Regions from separate parts of the Proteiniclasticum sp. C24MP genome, predicted to be linked through region 2. Evidence: predicted binding sites of a transcription regulator. Region 2 holds the regulator's gene; the other holds the start of a gene.
What was found. Region 2 encodes Rex, which represses fermentation and respiration genes when NADH is low (regulators of the CRP and FNR family bind a similar motif). Its sites were predicted from a motif close to ATTGTTAANNNNTTAACAAT; they were not measured.
Positions count from the first base shown of each region.

Region 1 (11,601 bases), on a different contig from region 2:
AGTATGGGAAGAGAACGGGAAGGAGCTGAAGATGAAAGACTTTGCCGGCTATGCCATCATTGACACCGTTAGGTTCGCTTTCATGGAAACAGAAGAAGGTCTTCTCTTTGAAAGAGGCACTTTCCCAGCCATCCGTGATGCGAAGACCCTGGAAGAGGTGGAAGCATACATCATGGAGAAAGTGAAATAGCCCATTTGAGAGAGGGATGTGAGGACGCTCAGTAATAAAGAGGAGCGTCTTCACTGCTGCGTGCAGCATCAGAAGAATTTAAATGGATAGTGGTAACAAAAACAGAATGAAGTGGGAGGTCATAAAATGAGATATGTGAATGCACAGGAGGTCCCAAGAGAAAAAATCTATTCGGCATTTCAGAAAGGATTTTCAGACCACATGATCCGCTTCCAGATCACCCAGGAGGGATTCTTTGAACGCTTTTTCGGATCGGAGGGCAATGATCTTTCCGCTTCCTACGTGGCGCTGGATGGGGAAAATCCCGTGGGACTTGTTCTGGGTGGAGTGAAGGATTTTGATGGCATCAAAACCATGCGCTGCGGAACCCTTTGCATCGATCCGGCCTATAGAGGGAAAGGCGTCAGTGATGCGCTTTTTTCTCTTCATGGAAAAGCGCGAAAGAGAGTGGCTGCAGACAGATGTTTCTTGAAGTGATCAAGGGGAATGATCGAGCTGTCTCTTTCTACGAAAAGAAAGGCCACTGCAGAATCTATGACATGAAATACTATGCAGTTGGTCAGAAGGTTCTGCTGGCAGAGAAAACGCGTCTTTCTGAGGAACTGACCATGAGGGGAATGAGCAAAGAGGAGTTCTTTTCTGTGAAAGAGCAGGTTGGAGAAGTTCATCTCAACTGGCAGACGGATTTTCAAGCGATGAAAATCACAGAGGACATCCATTATCTGGGGGTGTACCGGAAAGAAAGGATCATCGGTGCCTGTGCCTACAGGACATCCGGGAAGATCTATTTCATCTGGGTTCACAAGGAGGAAAGGCTTCAGGGCATAGGATCCTCTCTTCTTCAGGAGATCGCCCGTAAGACTCTGGGGGAGAAGATTCAGATGAGCTTTTCCAATCATATGGGGCTATGGGGCTTTGTGCACAGATTGGGGTTCAGAGAAGAGAAGCTGTCACAGTATGAGATGGTGAGGCTTCTGTAGAACCGATTCTTATTAAGAAAGTGAAAAAACTGTTCCTTTGACTTTTCAGTCAAAGGAACAGTTTTTCTAGTTTTCCTTCTTTTCTCCCATGAAGGTCAGGCCGACCATACCAGGGCCGGTATGACTTCCGATGATGGGGCCGATGTAGGTGAGAATCACATCTTTCACAGGCAGGGTCTGTCTGATTTTCTTCTCAAGAAGCTCAGCATCTTCCCTGGAATCTCCATGTCCGATGATGATCACCTGGTTCTTGGAATCCACAGATTCCTCCTTCATCCGGTTGAGAAGTTCCGTGAGGGATTTTTTTCTGCCCATGACCTTTCCGGCATTCAAAAGTTTTCCTTCTGCATCCACCGTGAGAATCGGCTTGATGCTCAGCGCAGTACCCACATGGGCCTGAATGGCTCCGATTCGTCCGCCTCTTTTGAGGTGCTGGAGATCCTCCACGGTGAACCAGTGGCGGACACTGCCGGTGTTTTTTTCGATCCAGTCTGCGAGATCAGTCAGATCCATACCCTTTTCTTTCATCATAGCAGCGTGATACACCATAAGACCCTGTCCGATGGATGCTGCTCTGGAATCCACCGTACGGATGATTCTCTCCGGATAGCGCTCTTTCAGCTCAAGCGTAGCCAGTCTGCTGGCGTTGTGACTTCCGCTGAGTGCTGAGGAAAAGGAGATATGAAGCACATCTCTTTCCTGATTCAGATAGCTGGAAAAGATTTCCATGTAACGCTCGATGTTGATCATGGAAGTGGTGGGTTTTTTGCCCTCTTTCAGGTGATTGTAGAATGCTCTGGTCTTTTCTCCATGATCATAGACATCCTGAAAGTGATTGATGCCATCCAGTGTGTATTCCATTGGGATCACATGGATACCCAGTTCTTTGATGATCTTCGGCGGCAGATCGCAGGTGGAGTCTGTAATAATCTTATAATTGCTCATAGACGCTCCTTTGTTTTCCGAATTGAATAAATGAATAAGTCCGTTATAAAAATATAAAATAGTACCACTTCATCATAGTGCATCAAACAAAAAATTAACTTAAATTTTGATGAAGCTAATCTTATCATATGGAATCGAAGCCTTCCTTGAAGAGGCCATGAGGGTGCCAGAATGAAAGTAAGTGAAAAGGGTGTAAGCCTGTGATAGAATAAGTACAGAGAACGAGGTGAAGTTATGGATAATAAAAAAGAAAAGAAAAACAGGACGCTGGCCGAAAACCGGAAAGCCAGACATGATTTCTTCATCGAAGAAGTCTATGAGGCTGGAATAGAACTCATCGGCACAGAAGTGAAGTCCATCAGAATGGGTAAAGTCAATTTAAAGGAAAGTTATGCGGAAATCAGAAATGGGGAAATGTTCATCGTAGGCATGCATATTTCACCCTATGAGATGGGGAACATCTACAACAGGGACCCATTACGAGCCAGAAAACTGCTGCTTCATAAGGCGGAGATTGATAAACTCAGCATGATGAGTTCAGCAGAAGGCTTCACGCTGATTCCATTATCCTTATACCTGAAAAACGGAAGAGTGAAGATGGCCATTGCTGTGGCCAAGGGAAAGAAAAATTACGATAAACGTGATTCTCTGATTGAAAAAGCCCATAAAAGAGATGTGGCCAGAGAAATGAAGGAAAGAAACAAATACTAAGGAGGAAAAGCCATGCATAAAACTGTCGGATTCATCGGCTGCGGAAATATGGGGAAAGCCATCCTCAGAGGCATACTGGATTCCGGATGGGTTTCCGCCTCTAAGGTTATGGTTTCCACATCCAGAGAGGAGACGTTGGAAGAAATACGATCGCTCTATCAGACGGAGGTGACCCGTGACAACAGAAAAGTGGCACAGCATTCGGATTACCTCTTTCTTGCAGTGAAACCGCATTTATATGAGACGGTGCTGAATCAGGTGAAAGAGGACATCGGAGAAGAGACCATCATCATTGGTATGGCCGCTGGGGTAACCCTTCAGAAAATGGAAACCTACCTTGGAAAAGAAGCGAAGATGGTGAAGATCATGCCTAACACTCCTGTGGCTGTGAAGGAAGGGCTCATTGCCATGACGGCATCTGCGCAGCTAGATGAGGTGGAGAAGGAGAACGTCATCGCCATGCTCAGCACCATCGGGAAGGTCAGTCTCATTGAAGAGAAGCATATGGATGTGATTACAGGAATCAGCGGTTCCTCACCAGCCTATGTCTATATGTTCATTGAGGCCATGGCCGATGCTGCAGTGAAAAATGGTCTGCCTAGAAAAGAGGCTTACGAAATCTCTGCCCAGGCGGTCCTTGGCGCGGCAAAGATGGTTCTTGAAACGGGCATTCATCCAGGGATGCTGAAGGATATGGTCACTTCTCCCGGAGGAACCACCATTGAAGCGGTGACCATGCTGGAAGAGAAGGGCCTGCGTCATGCCGTGATTTCAGCGGTGGATGCCTGTATAGATAAATCAAGGGAAATGAGCAAGTAAGAAACGATATTAAGTAATGAGAAAGAGGTCCAGATGCCAAAACGGCACCAGGACCTCTTTCCTTGTAGTTAATAACAGGAAATAGCTCTATCAGTTTTCTTTTGCTGCCTGTGCTCCTGCGATTCTACCAAAGGTATTCACGTCGGTCAAAGCATTTCCACCCAGTCTGTTGGCACCATGAATTCCTCCTGTGACTTCGCCTGCGGCAAAGAGGCCAGGAATCACAACGCCATTCACATCAACAACTCTTGTTTCAGGAGTGATTTTGATTCCACCCATGGTGTGATGTACTGTAGGAACACGCTTTCCAGCATAGAATGGAGCAGTATCGATTTTGTGCATGAAAAGTGTTCTGCCGAATTCGTCAGTAGCACCATCCACAGCGGCATTGAAGGCTTCTACGGATTTCACCAGATTTTCAGGAGAAACACCGATCTGCTGCGCCAGTTCTTCCAATGTATCCGCTTTGAAAGCTCTGCCCTGTTCTACCAGAGAGTCTATGCTTTCATTGAAGTTGTTTACGGTATCTCCAGTGGGGTAGGAGTGCTGGTCCACGATGACCCACATCATGGAGTCTTCCTGTTCCATCAGGGCATTGGTCATAACGTCTCTTCTTTCCCCTTCGTCAACAAATCTGTTTCCGTCGGAGTTCACGAAGATTCTGTTCTCCACGCCTTGCTCGATATTGCCGGAAAGGCTTCCTGTTTCAGGGTCTCCCATGGGAAGAAGCTGAATGTTCTCCATCTGTACGATGGAAGCATTGATCTTTTCCGCCATGACGATTCCGTCTCCGGTGGCACCCTTGTGATTGGTGGTCTTGATGTTCGTAAGGGCTGGCCAGATGGTATTGTACTGGTCTCTCATTTCAATGTTGGATCCGAATCCTCCGGTGGCAACGATGACACCCTTGCTGGCGTTCACGGTCACTTTCCCGTTCTTGCCTTCTGCGATGAATCCTGTGACACGTCCGTCTTCCGACACCACAAGTTCCTTGGCTTCGGTTTCTGTAAGAATTTCGATTTCATCGGAATGTTCATTGATGTAGTTCATGTAGGTATTGATGTATCCGGTTCCCAGTGGTTCCACCGGCTTATGGGATCTTGGCCACAATGCACCGAGGACGGTGAATACGGTGTCCTTGAACTCCATACCTAAAGACTCCAGCCATTCGATGGTGGGGTAGGCATTCTCTACAAGCACTCGGACCAGTTCAGGGTCTCCCTGCTTGTCTCCGCCTTCATAAGTCTGGGTATAGAATTTTTCGATGGAGTCTTCAATGCCCTGTGGTGCCTGTCTCTTTTCATCCACTGCATTGAAAGCGGAGCCTGAAATGATGGTATTTCCGCCCACGTTTGGCATCTTCTCGATGAGGATGACCTTTGCTCCGTTCTGGTGCGCAGATACCGCTGCAGAAAGTCCAGCTCCACCTGCTCCGATGATGGCCACTTCCGTATCCTTTATGATATCTTCTTTGGCTGCTTCTTCGCCGGCTTCCTTCTCCTTCAGCTTTTCAGCATCTCCACCTGCTTTCACCAGCGCCATTTCAAGGGCTGCCAGAAAAGCTTCGGAGGAATAGGTGGCACCGCTCATCATATCCAGTGCCAGAGAATCCTTTTCCATGGCGGATGCGATCATAGCATCGATGGCATTGTCTCCTAGGCCCTCGGTTTCCGTGTGGTCAGCGACAATCTCTGTGATCTCGTTCTCGTTGACTGTGACCGTGAGCAGCACATCTCCGTGGAAACCTTTGGCGCTGCCTTCATAGGTTCCGGGTGTAAAGACGGATTCCTCTACAGGTGTTTCATTTCCTTCATTGGGTTCCTTTGTCTCTGGACTCGCACATGCGCCCAGGGAAACTGCCATGACCATGATCAGTGCAGCTGCAATTTTCTTTCCGATGTTTTTCATTTCTTTCCCCTCTTTCAAAATGATAAATTATAAACGAACATATTCACTGAATAGGTTCATTGAACATATTCAAGATATCATATTGTTAAAGGGTTATCAATAATTGATAAAAAATACTTATCTGTTTTCCGGAACAGATTCTATCATGTATAATGGATGTAGAGTAATGGGGGGTGGTACAGTGGAAGAAGAGAAGATGACAAAAAGACAGATGAAAGCACTGGAAACAAGAGAAAAGATCTATGATTCCGCAATTGCCAAGTTTTCAGAAAAAGGTCTGGAACGGACCTCGATCCAGGAAATCTGCAAGGATGCGAAAGTTTCCATCGGATCTTTCTATAATCATTTTGACAGCAAGGAGGACATCATCTATGAGATCTTCAAGAAAGCGGATATGAATTTCGAACAGTTCAGAGATGTGGACGTGGAGAAGAAGGGAATCAGAAATCTCATACTGGACTATATGGACTACTATGTGAGCTTTGTTCAGACCAACGACATTCGTTTCACGAAGGTTCTCTACAATACGGGGAATCATTATTTTGTCCAGGAAAAAAGACCCATGCAGGAAGTGCTGAAGAGTATACTGCGAGAACAGAATCTGAAGCTCAATGGGTATTATGTGGAAGATGCGGACATGCTTGTGGACAGATTGTTCATGGTCTCAAGAGGTGTCATTTTTCACTGGTGCCTGAAAGATGGAGTGTTTGATCTGAATGAAATGAATCGAAAACAGATGGAAATGTTGCTGGAAGCAGTTCTGGAGAAATAGCAGCATTTAAGGAAAACAGCTTCATGGAAAGAAGGGGAAACCGGAAAAATTCAAAAGAGCGAAAATTAGAAGTGTCAGCTTCTAATTTCGCTCTTTTTATGGTTTTAGAAAATGGTGCTCATACATCAGTCAGCCATGTTGAGTCCTTCAAAGTAATCGTAGGCATATCCTTCTTCCTCCTGACCGATCATTTCAGAATGATTCCGGATCTGGAACCAGAATACTTCGTCCTTGTCGTTCCTTATGGAGACCCATTCTCTGTTGTCTGTCTCCGCAAGGACAGCGCGCTCTCCGATCTGGAAGACATATCCTTCTTCGGAAGATTCTCTGGAAGGCACCGTCTTCAGTTTTTTGAGAAGAGTGACCTCCGTATCCAGAGGATAGAGTTCCTTCACTTCCTGCACCAGCTGATCTTCATCTGTAAGGAGATAGCTGTCGTCATAGAACCAGGTCTGTATGACGGCACCACGGGTTTTTGTGGTGATTCTTCCATTTCCATCCAGCACCACATCTCCAATGGTATCTGTACCCGGATATTTACCAAGGAATCCCTGGATCTCGGAGAGTCTGGTCAGATTCCTGTCTTTGTATCGGTAGAATACTGTAAGAAAGTCCGAGCTGGGACCTTCCTCACTGACGGCGATTTCAAGATAAGGATCCTCCGAGCTGATATTCACCACGTGAAATAGAGGGTCGATCATGGATCCTTCGTAGGAGATTTCTTCTTCATTGACGAAAAGAACATAGGAAATCACTTCATCATAGTAGGGGTTCGTCTTAGTTTTCAGGACAATGCGATCGGTTACCCCGTCTCCATCCAGGTCCGCTCCCGCTGCGATTTCCTTATCAAAACCTTCTTCTTGCGAAGCAGTCACTGTCTGTTTAATGTCAAACAATGGACCTTCTTCCGTTTCTGGTGCAAGAACAGGGGGTTCTTCTTCAGATACAACAGGTTCATCTCCCGCTTCATCCTCTGCAGGCCCATAGGAAGCGGTTTCCACAGGATCATTATTTTCAACCGTTCCGATGGGAGAGCCCAATTTGGAGCAGCCTATGATCAGTGCGATGAGCACTGCCACTAGGAAAAGAGTTGACAGTGATTTTTTCATGGTACTTCACCTCTTGACTTTTCTGATTCCATGATAGCTCAGAAAAGGGTGATTAAAATGACAAATTGATGAAACTCCATGAGAATCAGAAGAAATTTCAGCTATCTCCTGTTCATTTTCCGGCTCTCCAGAAAGTCCTTCATATGAGGTCTCAGCGGTTTGGAGAACATTCTTGCCATCTGCTTGGTCCAATTGTCGCTCCGATTTGCCGTGTTCCTTTTTGCGTAATATGCCTCCATGGTTTCATCGTACTTCTTAAGAAGCGCCACTTCATTACCGCTCTGATAGCTGTCTGTCTTCAGAATGATCTCCATGGGCAGACGAGGCTTCACTTCATTCTTCGACTCCGGATAGCCCAGGCACATGCCGAAAAGAGGATAGGTGTGGTCTGGAAGATCCAGAAGCTCTGAAACCACCTGAGGATTGTTTCTGATGGCACCGATATAGACACCGCCAAGATCCATGGATTCGGCTGCAAGCATGACGTTCTGGGCCATGAGAGCAGTATCCACTGTGGAGATGATGAACGCTTCCGTCTGGCCATGAACCATCTTTTCTTCATGGAGCGTCGTGGACAGCCTTGCGCGTTCCAGATCCGCAACAAAAACCAGAAACAGAGGTGCATCCACCACATGGGCCTGATTTCCGGCCAGCTCCGCAATGATCTTCCTCTTTTCGGGATCCTTCACGCGGATTACCGTATAGGCCTGGATGAAATTGGATGAGGCTACGCTTTGCCCAGCCTTTATCAGTTCATGCAGGGTTTCATCACTGATGGGGTAATCTTTGAAGTTTCGCACACTGGTGTGGCTGTTCATAAGGCTCAGTATTTCATTCATGTTTTTTCCCTCCAAGTTCTTTTAATTTTATAGTATCATATTCAGGCAGTGAAACAATTAAGTGTATAATGAAATAAAAGGAAGAATATATGATGATAGAAATCCAGTTGTCTGATAAGGAGAGGATGAATTTGATGAAGATAAAGTATGGCATCATGGGCACTGCAAGAATCATTGACCGATTTGTGGGAGCGGTAAGAGCTTCAGAGATGGGAGAAGTTCGTGCCCTAGCCTCCAGAAGTCTCGAGAAAGCGAGAGAGAGAGCAGATGGCCTTGGCATTAACACTGCCTATGGGAGCTATGAGGAGCTGGTGAAAGATCCGGATATTGATGTGATCTACGTACCGACCATCAATCATGCGCATAAGGAAAATGCCATGCTTGCCCTAGAAAACGGTAAGCATGTACTGGTGGAAAAACCCATGACATTAAGTGAAAAGGATACCAGAGAACTGTTCGATTTCGCCAGGAAGAAGAATCTCTTCATCATGGAAGCACAGAAATCGCTTTTTCTTCCTGTGACGAATGAGGTGAAGCGTATTCTAGAAAATGATGAGATCGGTAAAGTTCATTTATTTGAATATAGCATTTCCATTCCTGAAGTGGGGTTCAGATGGTTTTATGACAAGAAATCCGGAGGTGGAGCGCTATATGGAAGCGGAAACTACATACTAGCGCATGCCATGAATCTGACGGAGGAAAAGCTGACATCGGCAACAGGGCATGCCACCTTATCGGATGAAGGTGTGGACCTGCAGTGTGCCTTTGTATTAAAGTCTCAGGGCGGAGTGCTAATCGAGGGGAAAATCACGACCATGGTTCAGTCAGACAGTATCCTGCGAATTTTCGGAGAGAAAGGAAAAATTGAAATCCATGATTTCTGGAAGGCAAGAGAAGCGACGGTGGAAATCTATGGAGAGCCTGTGCGAACGATCAGCCATCCTGTGGAGTTTGAGATGGTGTATGAAGTGGACCATGTCAATGAGTGTCTGGTAAAGGGACTTCACGAGAGTCCGGTGATGAAGAGTCACTATTCCATTGAATCGGCAAAAATCACCGATGATCTGTGGACTGAATTTCTAAAAGCATCATGAAGTGCTCATGGCTATATTGTTAAAAATTAACAATATATTGAACAAGGTGGTAAGAATCAATTACATTTCATTCATAGTCCTTGTATCTCAAAATCGGTTGACATAGAATAAGGTCAATCAGAAAACCCATAAGACCTTGCCTCTTATGGAATGATTTGAGTGTAAAGGAGGATAAAAAATGATTTCAAAGAAAATAATCGGTGGAATTATGGCATCATTGATGTCGATAGCCTTACTGGCGGGATGTACGACAGATAGCGAAACCCCCGAAACACCAGGGGAAACCCCCATGGAGACACCAGCTGAGGGTGAAGACGGCCTTGAACTTACCATAGAGGAACTTGCAGAGTATGACGGACAGGATGGAAACAAAGCCTATATCGCCATAGATGGAAATATCTACGATGTGACGGAGCTTCCACCATGGTCTGGAGGCGTACACAATGACTTTCCGGCAGGACAGGACTACACGGAAGAGATCAGAGAAGTCTCACCACATGGTCTATCTCCAATTGAGGATCTGGAACCTGTAGGAAAAATAGTGGAATAACGATTCATATAAAACTACTGTATAAACGAGCAGGAACGCCTGCTCGTTTTCTCGTCGTGATAGCATTTCAGAATGAAACAGCTACTATATATATTCAATCATCCAAGGTGGAAATAATTCTTTAGTGAAATAAAATCCATATAGTAATATAATGATTATAAAGTGATTTGTTAGGGGGATGATCCGATGCTCATTGTGAAACCTGCTCTATCCAGAAAGGAAATCAACGATTTTGTGATGCTGCCTTTTCAGCTATATAAAGGTCAGGAAGCGTGGGTGCCACCGCTCATTTCTGATTTCAGAAAGTACATCATGGGGAAAAACAATGCACTCCATCAGGCGGGTGAAAATGAGAGAGTCATTGCCTATCTGGACGGAAAACCTGCAGGAAGGCTGCTTGTGGGCATCAATGATGAGCTTAATGAATATAAAGGATTCAGAGATGGATATATCGCATTGTATGAATGTATGGAGCAGGATGAAGTATCCAGAAAGCTGCTTTCCTACGCAGAAGATTTTCTCCGGAAAAGAGGAGTCAATAAAATCAAAGGGCCTTTGTCTCTTCCAGGAGGAGATGATTACAGAGGTTTCATCATTGATAATTTTGAAGATCCGACACTGATCATGAATACCTACAACAAGGAGTATTACAATAAACAGTTTCTTGATTACGGATTCAGGAAGTACTATGACTGCTACGCTTACAAAGCTTTTTTTTCAGATGAACACAAAGAACGTCTGGATAAACTCATTCCCTACGTCAAGAAGAGATACAAGTATACAGTTGAACCCCTGGATCTTAAACAGATAGATAGAGAAATCGCGGATGTGAAAGAAGTGATCAACAAGGCCATGCCTGAAGAATGGGATGATTTCATGCCGCCCACCGACGAGGAAATTCAGATCATCAAAGATCAGCTGATTCCCTTTGCAGACCCGGATTTTGTCTATATCGCACGAGATGAGAACAGAAAACCCATCGGTTTCGATATAGCACTTCCAGATTACAATCAGGTTCTGAAGAAACTGGGTGGAAGGCTCTTTCCCTTCGGGATATTCAAGTTCCTTTACTATAAAAGAAAAATCGATCGTCTGCGCATATTCACACTGTTTGTGGTGCCTGAGTATAGAAAGAAGGGTGTTACTGCAGCAATCTATTATGAGGGACTGAAGCGAGGCCTGGAGCGTGGATATAAATTTGTGGAGGGTTCCACCATCTGGGAATACAACAAACCCATGCTGAATGATGTACTGGGATTTTCAGATGAGCCTTACAAAACCTATAGAATCTACTACAAGGATCTCCTGTAGGAACCTTTGGATTTTATGAGATATGCAGCCAGAATCATTGCCTCATATGGGAATGGTTCTGGGTGCTTTTTTTCGCCTTAAAAAGCGATGAGGCGGGAAGTTTATCTTTAGTGCTTTTCATATTATCTGTATCTTTTGACTATAAGAATAATCATTCTTCTTGTTATAATGGAGTCATTAGTTTCGGGAGGTTACAAAAATGAAAAACAGAATTTTACTGAGAAATGAAGTCGACGAGAAGAGAACCTGGGATCTTTCCGCCATATACCTAAGTGAGGAGGAAGCTCAGGAAGCGGTGAAGGAACTGCGTGTGCTGACAGAGAAAATCGTTTCTGAGTATAAAGGAAATCTTATCAATGCGGAAAACATCAAC
Region 1 covers NZ_JBINJW010000012.1:65,537-77,137, reverse strand. The annotation lists gene ACHAL6_RS09755 (hypothetical protein) at 1-190, shown strand, start outside; gene ACHAL6_RS09750 (GNAT family N-acetyltransferase) at 317-667, shown strand; gene ACHAL6_RS09745 (GNAT family N-acetyltransferase) at 652-1,170, shown strand; gene ACHAL6_RS09740 (DegV family protein) at 1,237-2,115, opposite strand; gene smpB (SsrA-binding protein SmpB) at 2,350-2,826, shown strand; gene proC (pyrroline-5-carboxylate reductase) at 2,839-3,645, shown strand; gene ACHAL6_RS09725 (flavocytochrome c) at 3,736-5,553, opposite strand; gene ACHAL6_RS09720 (TetR/AcrR family transcriptional regulator) at 5,735-6,325, shown strand; gene ACHAL6_RS09715 (hypothetical protein) at 6,451-7,434, opposite strand; gene nfsA (oxygen-insensitive NADPH nitroreductase) at 7,536-8,273, opposite strand; gene ACHAL6_RS09705 (Gfo/Idh/MocA family protein) at 8,408-9,367, shown strand; gene ACHAL6_RS09700 (cytochrome b5 domain-containing protein) at 9,546-9,917, shown strand; gene ACHAL6_RS09695 (GNAT family N-acetyltransferase) at 10,104-11,228, shown strand; gene pepF (oligoendopeptidase F) at 11,428-11,601, shown strand, end outside.
Region 1: a site for Rex is predicted at 5,635-5,654, ahead of ACHAL6_RS09725 (flavocytochrome c). Genes of this name have one in related genera too.

Region 2 (11,601 bases):
ATATGCCATAATCAATGCACTTATGATCATTTCCGGTTCTGTTCTTCTGGGACTGAACCTTCGATTTCTCTACTATTATAACATTCCAAGGATTCAGGCCATGAACCCGGAGTACTCCGGAAGGCTCATCAAGAATAATTATGATATCCTCATCGATTATCTCAATCCCTTCTACAGAGGAGATCTTTCCCTGGATGGACTTACCATGTCCAGTCAGGGTGAATTTCATTTCTATGAGGTGAAGGTCATCTTCGATCTTATCTTCATCCTTTTTGCGGTCACTCTTCTTCTTTCTCTCCTGATCTTCATCCAGAAAAGAAAGAAACGTGACTACCGGTACATGAAATACACCGCACTGCTTACATTCCTCATTCCGGTCATTTTAGGCATTCCTTTTGTCCTGGACTTTTCGAAGTCCTTTGTGGTCTTCCACGAGATCGCCTTCAGCAATGATTACTGGATCTTCGACCCACGGATCGATCCGGTCATCAGGATTCTCCCAGAATGGTTCTTTATGTATGCGGCGTTTCTCATCCTCATCCTCATGGCGATCACGGCCTTCCTGTTCTTCCTGGCTGGGAAATATGGAACAGGAAAACCTGAAAATGATGCAAAAGCATAACCATAAGAGAGAATCGTGCAAAGTAGAGGAAAATCTCTGATATAATGAAAGAAACGGTTTAAAGAGGTGCAGATATGATTTTGAGTCTGGATATACCAAAGGAAGCGGTCAGGCTTGCTTTGACGACAAGAGAAGAAGAAAAGGAACTCATCGTGAAAATACAGTCCATGGGCGGCCAGGCAGCCGCTGTTGATATAGGAGGCAATGTCTCCACAAGCATCGCCAAGATTCTGGAACGCGCCCTGGTGGCGTCCAAAAGAGCAGGTCTCATCCCTGAGGAATACGCAGCCGAAGGCGCCGTCATGGGCGCAGCAAGAGATGCCCTCATGCAGATTCTGGAAAGATCCAACAATCTCAATGTAGGCGGCAAGATCGGTCTTGTGCGTATGGGTGATGATATCGCCGTATGCATCTATGTGAGCATCGGTCTTCTTCACCTGAATGAATTCGCCATCGGCATCGGACATCGTACCCTCTCCCCAAGATAAGAGAATACAGTTCCATCACCAGGTATCGGTTTTCCGGTACCTGTTTCTTTTTTAACCAAATTTCAGAATATTGAGATGTAGTTGTTTACATTCTCCCCCTCTGTGCCAATCAGACAATTTACCAGCATTTTCATTTCCAAAGTATCAAGAAAACTCTTCTAAATTTAACACTATTCTCTAATTTTCATAAAAACAACCCTTGCAAAGGGACTTCCTCCTCTTTATAATTAGGTAATTCATGAAATATTCATGAATTATTGTAGTATTAGGAGGACGGAAGAATGGTAGGAAAAAAACTAATGGCTGCAGCAGCAGTGCTTATTGCCCTGGGGGCAGCAGGCTGCGAAAGCAAAGAAGATGTCGTAACGATCGGAATCAATCAGTTTGTCGTGCATGAGGCACTGGATGCTTCAAGACAGGGATTTCTGGATGTACTCAAGGAGAACGGTTATATTGAAGGCGAGAACATCGAAATCGACTATAAGAATGCACAGGGCGAACAGCCCACAGCACTGACCATCGCACAGGACTTTACAAACAGCAAGAAAGATCTGATTTTCGCAATCGCAACGCCAAGTGCTCAGGCATCCTATAATGCCACAAAAGAGATTCCCATCGTCATCACTGCGGTGACAGACCCTGTGGATGCAGGAATCGCTGAATCTTTTGAAGCATCAGGAACCAATGTCACAGGCACATCAGACGGTGTCCCCATCGGACCGCAGCTCGAGATCCTGAAAAAAGTGCTGCCCGAGGCAAAGACCATCGGCGTGATCTATAACACCTCAGAAGCCAATTCCATCTATCAGGTGAATCAGCTGAAGGCAGAAGCCGAAAAGCAGGGATTTACACTGAAGGAAGTGGGCATCACAAACCTCAATGATGTGAACTCCGTGCTGCCAACGGCACTGGAAGGCATCGATGTACTCTATACACCAACAGACAATACCGTGGCATCAGCCTATGCCATCATCATAAAACTGGCCACAGAAAAGAACGTTCCAGTGTTCTGCGCAGAAGATGCAGGCGTCAACGTAGGCGGACTCATCTCAGCAGGACTGGACTACTATGAACTCGGAAGAGAGACAGGACTCATCGCCATCGAAATCATCGAAGGCAAAAACCCCAAGGACCTCCCTATTTCAACGATGAAAAATCCAGTGATCGTGGTCAACGAAGACACAGCTTCAAAACTCGGGATCACCATTCCGGAGGAGATTTTAGCTGATGCGAAACTGGTAGGAGGTAACTGATGAATATCCTGATCAATATTCTGGAACAGGGAATGCTTTTTGCAGTTCTTGTCATGGGGATCTACATCACTTATAAGATCATGGACTTTCCGGATCTTTCTGTTGATGGCACCTATCCTCTGGGCGCAGCTGTCTGCGCAGTGCTTCTGCTGAGTGGAATGAATCCATGGGCAGCCACACTGCTCTCCGCACTGGTCGCTTCCCTGGGTGGACTCATCACAGGAGTCATTCATACGAAACTGTCCATAAACGGGCTCATGGCTGGTATCCTTGTGATGTTCGGTCTCTACTCTGTGAATCTGAGAGTCATGGGAAAATCAAACATTCCCCTCTTCAACGAACGTAATGTATTTGAACTGAAAGCTGTCACTGTCTTTGGAGAAGACATCAGCACGCTGCTTCTTCTCACTGCTTTCGTGGTGCTGATCAAGGTGCTCTTTGAACTTTTCTTCAAGACGAAAACAGGCTTCTTCCTAAGAGCTGTGGGAGACAATGAGGAAATCCTCACCTCTCTTGGTGCGGACAGTCATAAGATCAAGATTCTTGGTCTCATGGTGGCAAACTTTCTTGCGGGTCTTTCCGGCGCCCTTACAGCGCAGTATCAGGGATTCTCTGATATCGGCATGGGTACAGGAAGCGCCGTTACGGCTCTTGCAGCGGTCATCATCGGATTCTCCCTTCTGAAGAAACTAAATGTATCCATGAGCGGTATCGCCATTTCAGGCGCGATTCTATATAAGGGCATTCTGGTCTTTGTACTTCGCTTCGGTCTGGACCCCAATGACTTCAAACTGGCTACGGCAGTAGCGGTGATTGTAGCCATGGGATTCACATCAGGCGCTTTCAAGCACAAGAAGAAAGCCGTAAAAAAAGCGAATTCATCTGAAGGAGGTGAGTCCTATGCTGAAGATCGAAGGCTTGTCAAAAACCTTTAACAAAGACACACCCCTGGAGAACAGGGTCATCGATGCCCTTTCCCTGAAAGTGGATCGAAAGGACTTCATAACGCTCCTTGGTTCCAACGGAGCAGGAAAATCCACCCTTCTGAACCTCATTGCAGGAACCCTGGAAGAAGAGGAAGGACAGATTATTCTGGACGGACAGGACCTTACCCCTATGAAAGCATATAAGAGAGCGAACCTCATCGGACGCGTCCATCAGGACCCGAGGCTCAGCGTATCTCCCAACATGACGCTTCTTGAAAACCTGTCCCTGGCGGATGCCAAAGGACACAGTTTCAGCCTGAAGAAGGCCATTGACCTCTCCAGGACAAGCTACTACAAAGAGCAGCTGGGTACCCTTGGCCTAGGCCTTGAGACAAAGCTTCATACAAAGATCGGCCTCCTCTCAGGAGGACAGAGACAGGCAGTTGCCCTCTTCATGGCTGTGATGAAGAAACCGAAGCTCCTCCTTCTGGATGAGCATACAGCAGCTCTTGATCCCAGAACCTCAGAAATCATCATGGGCGTCACGGAGAAGCTCATCAGCCAGGAAGAGATCACAACCCTTATGGTCACCCATAACATGAACCATGCACTATCTTATGGTAATCGCCTTCTCATGATGCATGAGGGCAGAATCGTGGAAGATCTTCGCGGAAAAGACAAAGCGGATCTCAAAGCGCAGGATGTCATCACCATGTTCAAGAAGAATGCTGAGGTCATAGAAGACCGAATGGTTCTTGGTTTATAAACAGTATATTTTCATTGACATACTCCTCCCGATGGGAAGGTCCTCCTGAAGACAACTTCAGAAGGACCTTTTCTTTGTTCCAGAATCATGCTCACTACTCCGAGTTTCCCGGTGAAAGATCTCTAGCAGCCCTACCCTCTGAACTTTCAATATGGTACCATCTATATATAATACTGATTGATATGGAGAGGAGAAGGATTTATGGCAAAATTATCCATGCAGGGAAAAGGAAATGGAGAAGAGATTGTAAACTTCATCATCGAAGAAATGGGCAGAAGCGGCATGACCGTAGAACTCATTGATTCCGTGACTCGTCAGATCGGAAACGCCATGGTCTATATCATGGTTTTCGAAAAGTATTACATGCGTTCCTCAAACCGTGCAAGCCTTACAGTGGTTGTGACAGCAGAAAATGACGCCATCATCGTGGATGCCATCGGAGCAGGTGGTGGTCAGGGCGTTGTCTTCAAGTGGTCCTGGGGTGCCGAAGAGAGCTTTGTCTCTTCCATCGAGAATATTCTTGCCGGAAAGAACTTTATCCTAATGGAGTAGAAAAACTTCGAAAAGCAGAGTCTCCTGAAGAAACCAACTTCAGGAGACTCTGCTTTTCTGTATTTGATCTGCGAAAAAACCGCCGCTTCCCTACTCAATCCGGATCTTGTTCTCTCTGGCGTAGTAGAAAAGATACTGCTGGGCTATGCCGGCCAGTTTTCCGAACTGATTCTGCCCGAATGCTCTGATCTTAGGAAGATTCGTCCCTTCTGCACCGTAGAAATGCATCATGGCTTTCTTCACCCATACATCCACAGGAAAAGCTTCCTCTTTCTTCATGGAGAAGAGCATCACGCAGTCCGCCACCTTGGCACCCACACCGCTATACCTCTGGAGCGCTTTGTGACAGAGGTCCTGTGGAAGAATCGATATGCTCTTCAGATCAAAAAGAAGATCTTCCTTCTCTTCCTCTGTCAGCACGCTTGCCTTCTCTTGCTCTCTCAGAATCTCCGCCCTTCTTATGGCCTGCACCGTCTCGTAGATGTATTTAGCGCGATAGCCTACTCCAAGGTCTCTCAGCTCCTTTTCCGTTGCCTGAGAAAGCTCCTCTGGCGTAGGAAAGGCGTAGTGCTTCTCTCCAGCAGATGCTATTTCTTTTCCGTACTTCTCACTGATTTTTCTGATGCCTTCCTTGATCTTCGGAATCAGATTGTTGGAAGAAAGAATAAAGGAGATCAGCGTCTCAAAGGGTTCCTGATTGAGCACTCTGATTCCATATCCGAATTTCACCGCTTCTTTCAGAAGCGGATCCTTGCGAAGCTCCTTCTTCACCTCTTCATACTCTCTTCCCAGATCAAAGTACTCTCTGAAGAAACCATTGAACTCATCGATGTTCACATTCTCCAGATGCACATCCGTATCTCTCAGAGATACGCTTATGACTTTACCATGGACTATCCCCTGAAATCTGGTCTCATCATCCGCATCTATTCTGTTCCACCGGAAGCACTGTCCGCATTCGAAGATGTGCTTCGGATGAAAATTCTTCACATTCCTCAGTCTGATTTCATTCTCCAGTATTTCCACTGCTTTATAGTCCATCTCTTCCTCTTTCCTTAGTCTGCCTTCCCCTTGTTCTCCAGATAGGCATGAATGCCCTTCGCCGCTTTCTTTCCTGCACTCATGGCAAGAATCACTGTAGCGGAACCTGTTACAGCATCTCCACCGGCAAAGATTCCTCTAAGAGTGGTCTCACCGCTTTCCTCATTGATGATGATGCATCCTCTTCTGTTGGTGTCGATTCCCTTTGTGGTGGATGCGATGAGCGGATTCGGTGATGTTCCTAGGCTCATGATGACACTGTCGCAGTCAATGACAAACTCACTTCCTGTAATCTCCACAGGTCTTCTTCTTCCGGAATCATCCGGTTCACCCAGCTGCATCTTCACACAGATCATGCCCTTCACAAAGCCCTTCTCATCCACAAGAATCTCCTTGGGATTGGTCAGAAGGTTCATGATGACCCCCTCTTCGATGGCATGATGCACCTCTTCCGCCCTTGCCGGGATTTCCTTCTCCGATCTTCTATAGACGATTCGAGACTCCGCACCCAGTCTTACGGCAGTTCTTGCCGCATCCATGGCTACATTGCCCGCACCCACCACAGCAACTTTCTTTCCATGACTGATGGGGGTATCGTAATCACTTCTGAATGCCTTCATGAGATTGGCACGGGTCAGATACTCATTGGCAGACATGACGCCATTGGCGTTTTCTCCCTTGATGCCCATGAACATGGGCAGACCTGCTCCGGAACCGATGAAGATTCCTTCGAAATTCTCATCCTCGATGAGACTGTCAATGGTCACTGTTCGTCCGACGATGACATTGGTCTCGATCTTCACGCCCAGATCCTTCAGCAGACTGATCTCTTCTCTTACAACGCCTTCCTTCGGCAGTCGAAACTCAGGAATGCCGTAGACAAGAACGCCGCCAGGCTCGTGAAGCGCTTCAAAAATCGTCACTTCATAACCAAGTTTCGCCAGGTCTCCTGCACAGGTAAGCCCTGCAGGACCGCTGCCAACCACAGCCACTTTTCTGCCGTTTCCAGGCAGTCTGTCCGTGTTCCTGTAGTTGTTTTCCATGGCCCAGTCTGCCACGAAGCGCTCCAGCTTACCGATGTTCACCGGTTCTCCCTTGATCCCCACAATGCAGCTTCCCTCGCACTGTTCTTCCTGAGGGCAGACTCTTCCGCAGACCGCAGGCAGATTGCTTGCCTCCCCGATGGTGTCTCTGGCACTCCTGATGTCGCCGCTTCTCAGCTCCAGTATGAATTTCGGAATGTCGATGGCCACCGGGCAGGCGCCCACACATCTGGGATTTCTGCACTGGATGCATCTTTCCGCCTCAAGAACAGCTTCCTCCAGATCATACCCATAGCTAACTTCCTTGAAATTTCTTATTCTCTCTTCCGGTTTCTGTTCTCTCACCGGCACTCTATTTTTCTTCATGCAGTATTTCCCCCAAATCGCACAGCTGTGAATGCTCATGAACCGCCTTCTGCTCCATGATGATGTTCTTCTTTCCTTCCACCGTCTTGTACATGCTCTGGCGCCTCATGGCCTCATCGAAGTTTATGAGATGCGCATTGAATTCCGGTCCGTCCACACAGGCGAATTTCACCTCATCTCCCACTGTGACTCTGCAGGCTCCGCACATGCCTGTTCCATCCACCATGATGGGATTCAGCGATACAATGGTTTCCAGGTCGTAGTTTTTCGTGAGCTGTGATACAAACTTCATCATGATCATAGGACCGATGGCGATGCAAAGATCGTATTCCTTCTTTTCCACCTCCATGAGCTCTTTCAGCTTGTCTGTCACAAGACCATGAAATCCGTAGCTTCCATCATCCGTACATACATACAGGTTCTTTGCCACTTCTTTAAATTCTTCTTCCATGATCAGTGTCTTTTCTGATCGCGTACCGATGATCACATCCACATCGATGCCTTTCTCCTTCAGCATCTTCACCTGCGGATAGACCGGTGCTGTACCTACACCACCGGCCACAAAGACAATCTTCCTCTTCAGAAGATGCTCTTTCTCATCGGTGACCACCTCGGAAGGATTGCCCAAGGGTCCGACGAAATCTCTGATTTCATCTCCCTCCGAAAGGGCTGCCAGCTTCTTCGTGGAAGCGCCCAGCGTCTGGAAGACGATGGTCACAGTTCCCTCTTCTCTGCTGTAATCGCAGATGGTCAGTGGGACTCTTTCTCCCCACTCATCCACCTTGATGATGACAAACTGTCCAGGCAGTGCAGACTTCGCCACACGCCTTGCTTCAATATCCATCAGGAATATGTTTTCAACCAGTTCCCTTTTACGCGTTATTTTATACATCTGTTTCCCCCAATACTTTAAGCCTCAAAGACTTATTTCAATCACCATATAAGTATACGGATTCTCATGGATTATTTCAACCGATACCACTGGAATTTAAGGTAATGGAAAGGAGACCTTATTCAGGTCTCCTTGCGTGAATTACTCTATTTATCCAGGTCATTCATGAGATAGACAAGTGTCAGCAGACTTTCACTCAAATGCACATTCTCAATGGATACATTTTCCGGCACCTGGATATCCAGGGGAGCAAAGTTCCATATTCCCTTTACACCATTTTCAACCAGAAGATCCGCCACTTTCTGCGCCTGTGCCTGTGGAACGCAGATGATTCCGATATCCACCTTGTTCTCTCCTAGGAAAGATTCCATCTGATCCAGATCAGATATCTCCACATCCTTGATTCTCATGCCGATGAGCTTAGGGTTCACATCAAAGATCGCCTTCAGGTCAAATCCGAACTTGTCGAATCTTGAATAATTGGCAATGGCCTGTCCGATGTTACCGGCACCGATGATCACGGTGGTGTACTTTTTGTCCAGTCCTAGAATGTGAGAGATCTCATTATATAGTTCCTTTACGTTGTATCCATAACCCTGCTGACCGAAGCCACCAAAGCAGTTGAAATCCTGTCTGATCTGAGAAGCCGTGAAGCCGATCTTTTCACTTAGTTCCTTGGAAGAAACACGATCCACATCATTTCTCAGAAGCTCAGCAAGATGTCTGTAATATTTTGGCAGTCTTTTGATGACAGCCATGGAAATGTCTTTTTTCTTATCCATCATTGCACCTCATCGTTAATTAAATTTCTAACAATATAATACCATAAAAAAGAATAACTTGTGTAGGTTTTTATCAAGGAAATTCCATTTTTCAGAAAAAATTATGAGATTGTTAGAAACCTGAACAATTTACCCACTGATTTTTCCATAATTACAGTAAAATACCTATGACACAATCAATAATAAGAAATACTGAAGTCAATGTTTTCTCTTATTGTTAATATTTCACCTTGCACATCCCTTTACTGATACATAGTGGTAATAATTTCCCAAAGCAGAAGAAACCATCTCTTCAGATGGTTTCTCTGCTTTCAAGGCATCCTTTCTGTTTTTCAGTTTTCAGATCTCCGCCTGCGTCTGCTTTTTCCGGTTGAGCCGCAGCAGAATACCTCTGCTGCGGGCTTTTCTTTCAAAGGCTTCCACTGCAGTCTTCGCCTTTTCCTTGCCTGACAGCTCCATTTCTCCTGTCTTCTCTTCGATCTGCTTCATAACGTCTTCAAGGTCGTTCATCTCCAGAAGATTCACAGAAAGACAGTAGAAGCTCTTGCGCCTGCCGTCATTGTAGTCGGAAAGAAGACGGGAAAGCAGCTCCATCTTTTCATGAAGCTCCTTCTGATAAGCATCCAGCCCAATGGTCTTCATCTTCTCAAGGTCCTTCCTCTGATTCCGATGCAGAATGAAGGAATCCACAAGCTCAATGCCCTGATACTTCTCGCAAGGATACGCTTCACAGTCGATGCAGTACGCCACACCCCCATGGTTCAAGCTGCACCGGGCGATGGCACAGGCCTGGTTCCCTTCTCCACCACCACATCCAGGACAGTATCCTCCGATATACATGGTGCAGAGTCCGCAGTTCAGTCCGCAAAGTGAAAAAAGCGGGTCGGGTCTTCTGAAATTCTTCACTGTTCTCTCCCTCCCAGAATTCAAGGAAAAAAGGGTTCCTCACAATGCCGCTTCTGCCATTCACGTCCACTTCAGCAGGGAGCCCTACCTGAAGGCATCTCTCAGAACATCCAGCACAAAATTCTGCTGAGCATTGTATCCGATATCCGGGAGGGTATCTCCATCCTGAACACCGTAGTTTGCGAAGCTGGAATGATTTCCGCCGCGAATATCCACCTCGATCATGGAGACAGGCAGCCTGACCTTTGCTTCCTCCAGATTCTCCATGTCGATGACGGAGTCTTTTGTGCCCACAAGTGAGTAGACTTTGAACGGAGCATCCCTTAGGTCTGTACCACCATCAGGATAGGCCGCCAGAAACACCAGTGCCCTGATCTTATCGGGATTCTTCTCCGTAAACCTTGCTGCTGAAACGCCACCCAGGGAATGTCCTATGATGACCCAGTCCGACAGACCTTCCTCTTCCACATATTTCTTCGCTGCCTGGTTGGATAGAATGGACAGCTTGAGCGGCGCTTTTATGATGACTGTCTTATACCCCATTCCGGCGATCTTACTGCCCAAGAGGCCATACGCTCTTTCAGAGACTCTTCCTCCAGGGTAAATGACGACGCCTCCCACAGGATTCTCTGGTGTAAACACCAGATCTCCGTCCTCAACCGTAAACTCAATTCCCTGAACCGACTGCAGCGCACTCTGCGCCGTCACGGAGGGTCTGTAATAATCATCCGCATAGATATAGATTCCTACCGATGCAAATATAAGAAGAATAAAGAGAATCCTCCCTATTCCATAGATCCATTTCGATTTTCCTGATTCCTTTGTTTTCAAGTCCCCACGCCCTCTGCCTTTCGCTTAATACTCCATGTAATTGTCTCTGTACTAAGTATACTTGATTCCAGCCCTTCCTTTAAGCTCTTTTCGTGAATTTTAAAAGATTTAGAAGTGAAACCTGCAGAAGTTTCCCCTTTCTCTCCTCTTCATAACGAGACCTATGATAGAATAGAGATAGTGAAAACACAGGAGTGTAAGAAGAAATGGTGAAAAGAGTTTTAGATAAGCAGCGTTATGTCTTTTTAGAAAAGCCGGCCATGGAAGTGCTGCAAAGAGAAGAAAATGAAATCAGAGCAGCCCAGATTGAATCCTATTTAAGTGAACTGAAAGAATTCCATCTCTCTGTCATGAAACTTTCAGAAACCCGATATGACAAGAAAACGCGGAGTCTCATGCTGAACCTGGCCATGATCCTTCTGTCGGAAGAGAAGCTCTGGGAGAAGACGAGATCCGAAAAGCGCATTCCCCTGAAGGTCTTCTCAAGAATGGTGGAGGAACCCGTCTTTGAACTGAAGGAGATGGAAAGCCACATCCTGGCCTACGCGCTTCTTCTGGAGGAGGATAAGTATCCTCTCATCCGAAGATACCTTCATTACAAGGAAGGCGCAGGAGAGGACACCTATGAAAACGGAGAGGATAAGAGCCGGGGTCTTTCTCTGCTTAGGAAAGGCAGATTCTCTTTCATCCTCACAAGCCAGGGACAGTTCATGAAAATCCGGGTGGAGGAAACCCCTTCCGGTCATGTGGCAGCCGGCAGAAAAGTAAGAAAGAAGCTGAATCTGTTCAAACCACTGCTGGTGCTTCTACTGGCTGCGCTGCTACTTGGCAGTGTCTACATCACCATGTCCAGGAGAATCACTCAGACCATCATCGTGAAAGCTGCAGGAGAGGTGAAGATGGACTTCAACTCCTTTGGAGATGTGATCCATGTCATCGGCATCGATGGCGCCGGACGGAGTTACGTTGCGAAAGCGACCTTCGAGGAGAAGGATATCGATACGGTCCTTGCTGAAATCATCGAACAGGCTTACATCAGTGAAACCATAAAGGAAAGAGCGGAAATCACGATTCTTGTTTCCGGAGAATTTCTGCCGGAGGATTTCTTCAAATCCGGAAAAACCCACGACCGG
Region 2 covers NZ_JBINJW010000005.1:23,014-34,614, reverse strand. The annotation lists gene ACHAL6_RS05785 (TIGR01906 family membrane protein) at 1-622, shown strand, start outside; gene ACHAL6_RS05780 (HutP family protein) at 697-1,110, shown strand; gene ACHAL6_RS05775 (ABC transporter substrate-binding protein) at 1,392-2,363, shown strand; gene ACHAL6_RS05770 (ABC transporter permease) at 2,363-3,298, shown strand; gene ACHAL6_RS05765 (ABC transporter ATP-binding protein) at 3,264-4,055, shown strand; gene ACHAL6_RS05760 (DUF6054 family protein) at 4,257-4,607, shown strand; gene ACHAL6_RS05755 (DNA-3-methyladenine glycosylase family protein) at 4,698-5,648, opposite strand; gene gltA (NADPH-dependent glutamate synthase) at 5,663-7,057, opposite strand; gene ACHAL6_RS05745 (sulfide/dihydroorotate dehydrogenase-like FAD/NAD-binding protein) at 7,044-7,949, opposite strand; gene ACHAL6_RS05740 (redox-sensing transcriptional repressor Rex) at 8,096-8,731, opposite strand; gene ACHAL6_RS05735 (DUF3795 domain-containing protein) at 9,071-9,637, opposite strand; gene ACHAL6_RS05730 (alpha/beta fold hydrolase) at 9,722-10,468, opposite strand; gene ACHAL6_RS05725 (hypothetical protein) at 10,675-11,601, shown strand, end outside.